3 regions of the Pseudomonas sp. GD03875 genome follow, and region 3 is predicted to be linked to each of the others. Evidence: riboswitches for the same ligand, from Rfam matches in the RefSeq annotation. Region 3 holds a riboswitch; each other region holds the start of a gene.

Region 1 (3,267 bases), on a different contig from region 3:
GCCACTGGGCGTCGACTTCGAGGCCGCGCACCTCGATCTCGCCGTCGCCGTTGACCCATTGCTCGCCGTGCAGGCTGATCAGGTCGGTGATGTCGCGGCGGAACAGGGTGGCGCTGGCGGTCAGCGGGCCGCCGTCGAAGTCCAGGCCCAGTTCGGCGTTGCGGCTGCGTTCCGGCTTGAGGTCGGGGTTGCCCATCTCCGAGCCGGGCTCGTTGACGTAGAGCTGCTCGGCATTGGGCAGCTTGAAGGCGGTGCCGAACTGGCCGCGCAGCTTCCACTGCTCGTTCAGGTCGTACAGCGAGGTGAGCATCCACACGGTGGCGCCTTCGCCGCCGGACATCTTCTCGCGGCGCACGCCCAGGCTGGGGTGCCAGTCCGGTAGCGCGTCGATCCGCGGGCGCAGCTGGGCGTAGAAGGCGTGGGCCTCGGCCTCGTTGTTGTCGATGATCAGCACGTCGTCCTGGCCCTCGAACCACTGGTTGTCGTTGCCGAATACCAGTTCGTGGCCGCCGGCCAGGATGGCCTTGCCCTCGATCTGCGCGCCCCAGTCGGTGAAGCCCCAGTAGTCGTTGCGGTTGAGCGTACGGGTGCCGCCGCCCTGCAGGTTGTAGATCCGCGTGTAGCGGGTGTCCCAGTCGTTGATGTGGGTCTTGGCGAACCAGCTGAAGTCGTCGCTCAGGCGCTGCTGGAAGGTGGCCGTGGCGATCTGGTGGACGCGGTCGTTGGTGGTGCTGCGGTTGGAGGTGGGGCGGGCGAAGTCCAGGTCGGCCTCGCTGTACTGGTAGAACAGCTCCAGCCGCGCGTCCTCGCCGAAGGCCTGGATCGCCTTGCCGCCCAGGGTGGTCACGTCGTAGGAGCGGCGCTCGTCGCTGACGGTGGCGGTCATGTCGCGGTCGCGGTAGGGCTGGTAGCCCTGCGAGCGGTGGCGGCTGGCGTAGCCGAGCAGGCCCAGGTCGCCGAAGCCGTTGGCGAGCACCCTCTCCACCCGCGCGTCGCCGTTGCGGCCCTTGAAGCTGTCCAGGCCGAGGTTGACCTCGCCGCTGGCGTCGCGGCTCTGCGGACGCCGGGTGACGATGTTGATGACGCCGGACACCGCCTGGGTGCCGAACAGGATGCCCTGGCCGCCCTTGAGCACCTCGATGCGCTCCACCGCGGTGGTCGGCAGGGTGTCCAGATAGATGCCGCCGTACAGGCGGTTGTTCAGGCGCACGCCGTCCAGCAGGATCAGGGTGTCGTCGTTGCGGCCGCCGAGCAGGGAGAAGGTGCCGGTGTCGAACGGGCCGTTCTTTGGCGCCACGTACAGGCCGGGGATGTACATCTGCAGGACGCGGGACAGGTCGGCGCTGGGGCCGGCGCGTTCGATCTGCTCGCGCTCGATAATGTTCAGGTGGCTGCCGTAGCGGGCCATTTCCGCCACGGCGGTGGATTCCACCGAGGGCGCGCTGATGGTCAGGGTGTCCAGGCCCAGGGGCTGCGCCGCCAGGGGCGCGGCGAGGCCGCACAGGAGGATGCCGGTCGCCAGCGGCGCACGGCGGAACAGGGATGAACGGGAAAGAGCCAAGGTGATCGCCTCGAAACGGGTTTCGCAGGCGCGCGCAGACAAGGGCCTCCCGTGCGGGCGGACCATCGGTTACGCCCGCCCACCGCGGGTTTGCCAACAAGGGTCCAGGCCGGTCTCCGGGCTTGCGAGACTTGGGGCGTTCGCCTTCCCATGCCGAAGCACAGTGGCAGAGTGAACACCCGGCTCGCATACCGTTGCGGGGGCAGCGCCGGACTGGCTCGCCGAGGGGCGGAGCATTACCGGCTTCCCGTTTAACTTCGCGCGCGGCGGCGCGAGACACCTGGATCGGCGCGCATGAGACCAGCGTGCCGGCGGCGGGTCAAGTCGCGGTGGGCGTGGCGAGAGTTGTCAGTCCCCGAGAAACCGAGCGGGCGGGGCGATCCGTGGCACTCAAGGGCTGTGTGCCAATTTGTTGCGTGGAGTGCGCCGTGCGCACCGAGCCCTGCGGAGGCTTGCTGGTGCGCGCGGCGCACCCTACGAAGCGGGCATAAAAAAGGGAAGCGCTCGGCTTCCCTTGGTGACGGCGGGTGTCGCGGTTCAGCGCCAGAACGGCTTGTCGATCTCGATGGCGCGGTCGTAGGTGCTGATGCCGGCATCGGCCAGCAGGCGCTCGTCCAGGCGGGCGAGTTCGCGGCGGCTGCTGATGCGGCGCTGCCAGAGCAGCAGGGTGCCCAGGACGCGCAGGGGCAGGTTGCCGCCGCTGGCCGGGCTCTGTTGTTGGAACATGAGGTCGGAACCGAGTATGCGTTCCATGGTGGTGCTTCCTTCCGCTTCGCGCGGGGTTAGAGGGTGTCCTACTGGAAGCATATTTTCCTGACTGGATAGTCGATTTTATAGACACAGCTGGGCTAAATTGCAGGGCTATTAGTTAGGCGGCTTTGTAACTGTTCTGCTTCTATGGCTGCAACTGTACTGGTCATAAGTGGAAAGTCCTGCCGTTTCAGAACCTGCACGAATTTCGACCGGCCATGGCCGTTCCGGCGAGAAATAGATGCCGGTACAGTTTTTCGCTGGCCTCTTTTGAAGTCGTATCTGTTATTGCCCCAAATCGCTCGACTGTCGCTGCCGGACGCCACGGCGCTGGCGTACAGTTGAGCGACTGCCCTGCCAGGAAGCACACACCATGACCGACCATACCCAGCAATTCGCCAGCGACAACTATTCGGGCATCTGCCCCGAGGCCTGGGCCGCCATGGCCGAGGCCAACCGCGGCCACGAGCGCGCCTATGGCGAGGACAGCTGGACGGCCCGTGCCGCGGACCGCTTCCGCCAGCTGTTCGAGACCGACTGCGAGGTGTTCTTCGCCTTCAACGGCACCGCGGCCAACTCCCTGGCCCTCTCCTCCCTGTGCCAGAGCTACCACAGCGTGATCTGCTCCGAGACCGCCCACGTCGAGACCGACGAGTGCGGCGCGCCGGAATTCTTCTCCAACGGCTCCAAGCTGCTCACCGCGCGCACCCTGGCCGGCAAGCTGACCCCGGACTCGATCCGCGAGGTGGCGCTCAAGCGGCAGGACATCCACTACCCGAAGCCGCGCGTGGTGACCCTGACCCAGGCCACCGAGGTGGGCACCGTGTACCGCCCCGACGAGGTCGCCGCCATCAGCGAGGCGTGCAAGGCGCTGCGACTCAACCTGCACATGGATGGCGCGCGCTTCTCCAACGCCTGCGCCTTTCTCGGCTGCAGCCCGGCCGAGCTGACCTGGA
Region 2 (3,267 bases), on a different contig from region 3:
GCGGTTTCGACTGCAGCGGCCTGATCGGCTACGTCTACCGCAACGCCGCCGGCATCCAGCTGCCGCGCTCGACCCGCGACATGATCAATCTGCGCGTGCCCGACGTCGGCCGCGGCGAGCTGCAGAGCGGCGACCTGGTGTTCTTCGCCACCAACGGCGGCGGCAAGGTCACCCACGCCGGCATCTACGTGGGCGAGGGGCGCTTCGTGCACGCGCCGTCCAGTGGCGGCACCGTGCGCCTGGATCACCTGACCCAGGCCTACTGGCAGAAGAGCTACCTCGGCGCCAAGCGCGTCCTGGCCGCCGGCCACCTGGCGCGTCAGCCATGACCAACCGCACCCTCGCCCTCGACGACGCCCTCTACCAGTACCTGCTCGACGTCTCCCTGCGCGAGTCGCCGCTGCTCAAGCGCCTGCGCGAGGAAACCACGAAGCTGCCCTCGGCCGGCTGGCAGATCGCCCCCGAGCAGGGCCAGTTCATGGCCCTGCTGGTCCAGCTCTGCGGCGCGCGCAAGATCCTCGAGATCGGCACCTACACCGGCTACAGCGCCCTGTGCATGGCCCAGGCCGCTGGCGAGGACGGGCGCCTGACCTGCTGCGACCTGCCCGGCGACTACAACGCCATCGCCGAGCGCTACTGGCAGGAGGCCGGGGTGGCGGAGCGCATCGACCTGCGCCTGGCGCCGGCGCTGGAGACCCTCAGCGCGCTGGAGCGCGGCGGCCATGGCGAGAGCTTCGACCTGATCTTCATCGACGCGGACAAGGCCAACTACCCGGTGTACCTGGAGCACGCGCTGGTACTGGCGCGCAGGGGCGGGCTGATCCTGTTCGACAACGTGCTGTGGAGCGGCAGGGTGCTGGAGCAGAACCCGGACAGCGCCGACACCCGCGCCATCCAGTCGCTCAACCGCGGCCTGCGTCGCGACACCCGGCTCGACCTCAGCCTGCTGCCGCTGGGCGACGGTCTGAGCCTCTGCCGCAAGCGCTAGTGCGGTTGCCGGTAGGGTGCGCCGCGCGCACCGCGATTTCATAGGTGCGCGCGGCGCACCCTACGGCGCTGACTGATACCGCTCAGGCCCCGAGCGCGGCCTCGCATTCCTCCACGCAGCGCTGGCAGGCCTGGGCGCATTGCTGGCAGTGGTCGTGCTGGTGCTCGCCGCAAGCCTCGGCGCAGGCCTGGCAGGCTATCGCGCAGAGGCGCAGGATTTCGTCGCACAGCGGGCTGTCGCGGGCCATCAGGCGTTCGGCCAGGCGGCACAGGTCGGCGCAGTCGATGTCGCAGGCGATGCAGGTGGCCATGTGCTGCAGGTCGGGCTCCTTGAGGCAGGCGGCGGCGCAGGTTTCGCAGGCGATGGCGCAGGCGCTGCAGGCCTGGATGCAGGAAGCGTAGCGTTCACGGACCATGGCGTTCTCCTCGGGTAAGGTCGGTCGTCTGGGTTGTGAACCCCGCAGGTCCCCAGGGGTTCGACCCATCTGCCGGGCGGCGCGGCTTGCACCGGAGCGGCAACAGCCCCTAAGCTGCGCGCCTGCTTCAGGTGCCCCGGCGCGCGGCGTTCGCGGGTGAAACAGGGAAGCCGGTCCATTCGTCACGAAGAATCCGGCGCTGCCCCCGCAACGGTAGGTGAGACAAGGGTCGCTCGACGCCACTGTGCCTTGGCACGGGAAGGCGCGACCCGCAGGCTGCAGGCCTGACTCACGAGCCCGGAGACCGGCCTGTCGCGATCCACGGCAGTGCGGCGGGCTCTGCGGTTGCGGGCCCCGCGCCCGGCCGCCGCCTTTTCCTCCTGCCCCGATTGATTCCGCGCCCGGACCTCCCGTGCGCGCAGGGTGCCCAGGAGCCCGACATGAGCGAATCGGCCGAACGCGACGCCCGCCACAAGGCGCGCATGCAGCGCAAGAAGGCGCTGATCGACGAGAAGATCGCCCAGGCCCGGGACGAGTACGGCCTGCTGCTGGTGCACACCGGCAACGGCAAGGGCAAGAGCAGCTCCGCCTTCGGCATGGTCGCCCGCGCCCTCGGCCACGGTATGAAGGTCGGCGTGGTGCAGTTCATCAAGGGCGCCGCCAGCACCGGCGAGGAAGCCTTCTTCCGCCGTTTCCCCGACGAAGTGCGCTGGTTCGTCATGGGCGAGGGCTTCACCTGGGAGACCCAGGACCGCCAGCGCGACATCGCCATGGCCGGCGAGGCCTGGAAGGTGGCACGCACGTTGCTGGCCGACGAGAGCGTCGGCCTGGTGGTGCTGGACGAGCTGAACATCGCCCTCAAACACGGCTACCTGCAGCTGGACGAGGTGCTCGCCGACATCGAGGCGCGACCGCTGCTGCAGCACGTGGTGGTGACCGGCCGCGGCGCGCAGCCGGGGATGATCGAGGTGGCCGACACCGTCAGCGACATGAGCCTGGTCAAGCATGCCTTCAAGGCCGGGGTTAAGGCGCAGAAAGGGATCGAGTTCTGATGGCCGAGCCACGCCACTGCCCGGCCTTGCTGATCGCCGCGCCGGCCTCCGGTCAGGGCAAGACCACCGTGACCGCCGCCCTGGCGCGCCTGCACAGCCGTGCCGGCAAGCGCGTGCGGGTGTTCAAGTGCGGCCCCGACTTCCTCGACCCGATGATCCTCGCCCGTGCCAGCGGCGCGCCGGTGTACCAGCTCGACCTGTGGATGGTCGGCGAGGCCGAGACCCGGCGCCTGCTGTGGCAGGCGGCGGGCGAGGCCGACCTGATCCTGATCGAGGGGGTGATGGGGCTGTTCGACGGCAGCCCCTCGGCCGCCGACCTGGCGCGCCGCCTGGAGGTGCCGGTGCTGGGCGTGATCGACGCCGGCGCCATGGCCCAGACCTTCGGTGCCATGGCCTACGGCCTGGCTCACTTCCAGCCCGGTCTGCCGTTCGCCGGGGTGCTGGCCAACCGCACCGGTAGCGAGCGCCACAACGGCATCCTGCGCGATAGCCTGGCGCCGGGCATGCGCTGGTTCGGTGGCCTGCCGCGCTCCACCGCGCTGGAATTGCCGCGCCGCCACCTGGGGCTGATCCAGGCCGAGGAACTGGCCGACCTGGACGCGCGCCTGGGCGCCGCCGCCGATGCCCTGCTGGCCAGCGCCGGCGAGTTGCTGCCGGCGCCGGTGGGCTTTGCCGCCCCCGTCATGCCGGCCATCGAGCCGCTGTTGGCCGGGGTGCGCATCGGCGTGGCCCGCGACACCAGCTTCGCTTTCCTCTACCAGGCCAACCTCGACCTGCTGCGCGAGCTGGGCGCCGAGCTGGTGTTCTTCTCG
Region 3 (3,267 bases):
GAACACGCCAAGCCGGCCGAGATGCTGGCCGAGTGCGGCCTGGACGCCCAGGGCATCGAGGCCGCGGTGCGTTGCCGCCTGGAACAGCTGCAAGGCTGAGGCAGGCCGGCAGCATCCGCGGCGGCATCACAGGCTGACCCGGCGCCGCGCCATGCGCGGCCCCGGCCCGTACGGAACGGATGCGGCATGGACATCAAGCAGCTCAAGTTTCTCGTCGCCCTCGAACGGACCCGCCACTTCGGCCTGGCCGCGACCGACTGCCATGTCACCCAGCCGACCCTGTCCATGCGCCTGCGCGACCTGGAGGACGAACTGGGCCTGGAGCTGATCCGGCGCAACCAGCGCTTCCTCGGATTCACCCCGGCGGGCGAGCGCATCCTGGCCTGGGCCCACAACCTGCTGGACGCGGAAGCCGGCCTCTATGCCGAGGCGGCGGCCTGCCGCGGGCAACTGGTCGGCACCCTGCGCCTCGGCGTGGTGCCGCTGGCCGGGCTGGACCCCATCCGCCTGGTCGAACTGCTGTTCGCCAGCCATCCGCAGATGCGCTTCCAGCTGTTCGCCCTGAGCAGCGAGCAGATCCTCGAACAGCTCACCCGCAACCAGCTGGACCTCGGCCTGGCCTACATCGAGCGCCTCGCCACCCGCGAGCACTTCACGGTGCACAGCCTGGAGCCCACCGCCATGGGTCTGCTCCACGACACCCGGCACTTCCGCTTCGACCCCGCCGGCCTGGGCTGGCAGGCGGTCGCCGAACTGCCCCTGGGGCTGCTGTCGGCCGGCATGCACTTTCGCCAGTCGATCGACCACGCCTTCCGCCAGCGCGCCCTCAAGCCGCAGCTGCGGCTGGAGACCGACTCGATCTTCCACCTCTTGCAGGCGGTCGGCGCGGGCCTGTGCTGCGGGGTGGTGCCACTGGACGCCTCGCTCCAGGCCCACGACGAGCACCTGCGCCTGGTGCCCATCGAGGACGCCCATACCCTCGCCCCGCTGAGCCTGATCATGGCCAGCGGCGCGCCGCGCTCGCCGCTGGCGGAAGCCTGCTTCGAGGACATCCGCCGCAACCTCGCCCAGGCGCTGCGGGGCGACGCGCTGCTGCCGCGATAGCACTTGTATTGGCGGGGCCAAGCGCTTAAGGTCGCGCGCACCCATCCAGGTGTGCCGGACGAAGCCCCTCGGCCTCGTCGCCACGGCATTAAACGGGAAGCCGGTGCGTTCCCCGCGAACCATCCCGGCGCTGCCCCCGCAACGGTAATCGACCCCGATCGCTGATCGGCGTCCGCTCGAAGCCACTGTGCCCAGGCACGGGAAGGCGGGCGGATGGGAGTCGAGAGCCCGGATACCGGCCTGCATGGTGACCACTGGTGTTGCGGAGGGCGGCACCATCAGGTGCGGCCGCCCGCCACGCCTGCTCCTGCCCTCCTCGAAAGCCTGACCTTTTGAGGAACCGATGATGAAGATTTCCCGTCTCGCCCTGGCCGTGGCGCTCGCCCCCGGCCTGACACTCGCCGACGACCTGCCCCTGGACCAGGCGCTGAAACTGTCCGACACCGTGGTCACCGCCAACCGCGAGGCCCAGCCGCGCGGCGAGAGCAGCGCGGCGGTCAGCGTGTTCACCCGTGAGGACATCGAGCGCCTGCGCCCCGCCAGCGTCGGCGAACTGCTGTCGCGCGTGCCCGGCGTGCAGGTGGTGCGCAACGGCGGCCGCGGCGCCAACACCAGCCTGTTCATCCGCGGCACCAGCAACGCCCAGAGCCTGCTGCTGATCGACGGCGTGCGCGTCGGCTCGGTCTCCGCCGGCGGCGCGGCGCTGCAGCACCTAAGCATCGAGCAGATCGAGCGGGTCGAGGTGCTGCGCGGCTCGCGCTCGGCCCTGTACGGCGCGGACGCCCTCGGCGGCGTGGTGCAGATCTTCACCCGCCGCGGCGAGAGCCAGGGCGTCAACCCGCAGCTGCGCCTGGCCGGCGGCAGCGACGGCACCTGGGAGCGCAGCCTGGGCGTGTCCGGCGGCGACGGGCGCACCCGCTACAACCTCACCGGCAGCCTGGTGGAAACCGACGGCATCGACCGCACCGGCCTGTCCTTCGACAGCGACCGTGACCACGACGCCTACCGCAACCGCAGCTTCGGCCTGAACCTGTCGCATGCCGTCAGCGACGTCCTGGAGATCGGCCTCAGCGCCTTGGACCAGCGCGGCAAGAGCGAGTACGACAACCCCTACGGCCGCTTCGACACCACCACCTACGAGACCTTCCCGGCCCAGCCCTGGAGCGAATTCAGCCTGAGCAGCATGGCGGCCTACGCGGACGCGAAGCTCGGCGACAACTGGAACAGCCGCCTGGAGCTGGGCCACAGCGAAGACCGCCAGGAAGACCTCGACAAGCTCTACCCGGGCAGCGACGTGTTCAACACCTACCGCGACTCCGCCGCCTGGCTGAACACCGTGGAACTGGGCAACGGCCACCAGCTGCGCGCCGGCCTCGACTACCTGAAGGACAAGCTGCACAGCGCCACCGCGTACAGCGAGGAGAGCCGCTGGAACCAGGCGCTGTTCGTGCAGCACGGCTACCGTGGCGAGCACTTCTCCACCGAGATCGGCCTACGCCACGACAAGAACGAGCAGTTCGGCAGCGAGAACACCTGGAACGCCGCGCTGACCCTGCCGCTGAACAGCGCCAACGAGCTGGTGCTGTCCTATGCCGAAGGCTTCCGCGTGCCCACCTTCAACGACCTCTACGGCCCGGACAGCTGGGGCGCCAACCCGGACCTCGACCCCGAGCGCTCGAAAAGCGTCGAGCTGCAGTGGCGCAGCCAGCTGGCGGAAGGCACCCGCCTGGAAGCCTCGCTGTACCGCACCGACATCCGCGACCTGATCACCTACGTCTGGGACCCGATGACCTACATCGGCCGCAACTACAACGTCGACGAGGCGCGCATCAACGGCTTCGAGGCGAGCCTGCAACAGGACCTGTTCGGCTGGCGCGGCAACCTGGCGCTGAGCATCATCGACCCACGCGACCGCGACAGCGGCCACACCCTGGCGCGCCGCGCCAAGCGCAGCCTGAGCCTGGACCTGGACCGCGACATCGGTGCCTTCGCCGTGGGCGCCAGCTGGCAGCTGTTCAGCCAGCGCTACGACGACGTGGCCAACCAGCGCGAGATTCCCGGCTACGGCGTGCTCGACCTGCGCGGCAGCTGGAAGGCCAGCGACGAGCTGGCCCTGGACCTCAAACTGGCCAACGTGCTGGACAAGGGCTACAGCAACGCCCT

The links. A riboswitch is a leader RNA that binds a small molecule or an ion and turns the genes downstream of it on or off. The one in region 3 is predicted to bind cobalamin.
Region 1: another riboswitch for cobalamin. It lies ahead of N5D30_RS18530 (TonB-dependent receptor); the one in region 3 lies ahead of N5D30_RS25480 (TonB-dependent receptor).
Region 2: another riboswitch for cobalamin. It lies ahead of cobO (cob(I)yrinic acid a,c-diamide adenosyltransferase); the one in region 3 lies ahead of N5D30_RS25480 (TonB-dependent receptor).

The regions. Positions count from the first base shown of each region.
Region 1 covers NZ_JAOCCV010000023.1:53,494-56,760, forward strand. Annotated here, with positions in the region: gene N5D30_RS18530 (TonB-dependent receptor) at 1-1,504, opposite strand, end outside; cobalamin riboswitch at 1,651-1,860, opposite strand; gene N5D30_RS18535 (DUF1127 domain-containing protein) at 2,099-2,314, opposite strand; gene N5D30_RS18540 (low specificity L-threonine aldolase) at 2,685-3,267, shown strand, end outside.
Region 2 covers NZ_JAOCCV010000002.1:146,756-150,022, forward strand. Annotated here, with positions in the region: gene N5D30_RS02145 (C40 family peptidase) at 1-329, shown strand, start outside; gene N5D30_RS02150 (class I SAM-dependent methyltransferase) at 326-988, shown strand; gene N5D30_RS02155 (four-helix bundle copper-binding protein) at 1,071-1,403, opposite strand; cobalamin riboswitch at 1,516-1,731, shown strand; gene cobO (cob(I)yrinic acid a,c-diamide adenosyltransferase) at 1,844-2,455, shown strand; gene N5D30_RS02165 (cobyrinate a,c-diamide synthase) at 2,455-3,267, shown strand, end outside.
Region 3 covers NZ_JAOCCV010000056.1:8,400-11,666, reverse strand. Annotated here, with positions in the region: gene dxs (1-deoxy-D-xylulose-5-phosphate synthase) at 1-99, shown strand, start outside; gene N5D30_RS25485 (LysR family transcriptional regulator) at 187-1,104, shown strand; cobalamin riboswitch at 1,135-1,363, shown strand; gene N5D30_RS25480 (TonB-dependent receptor) at 1,451-3,267, shown strand, end outside.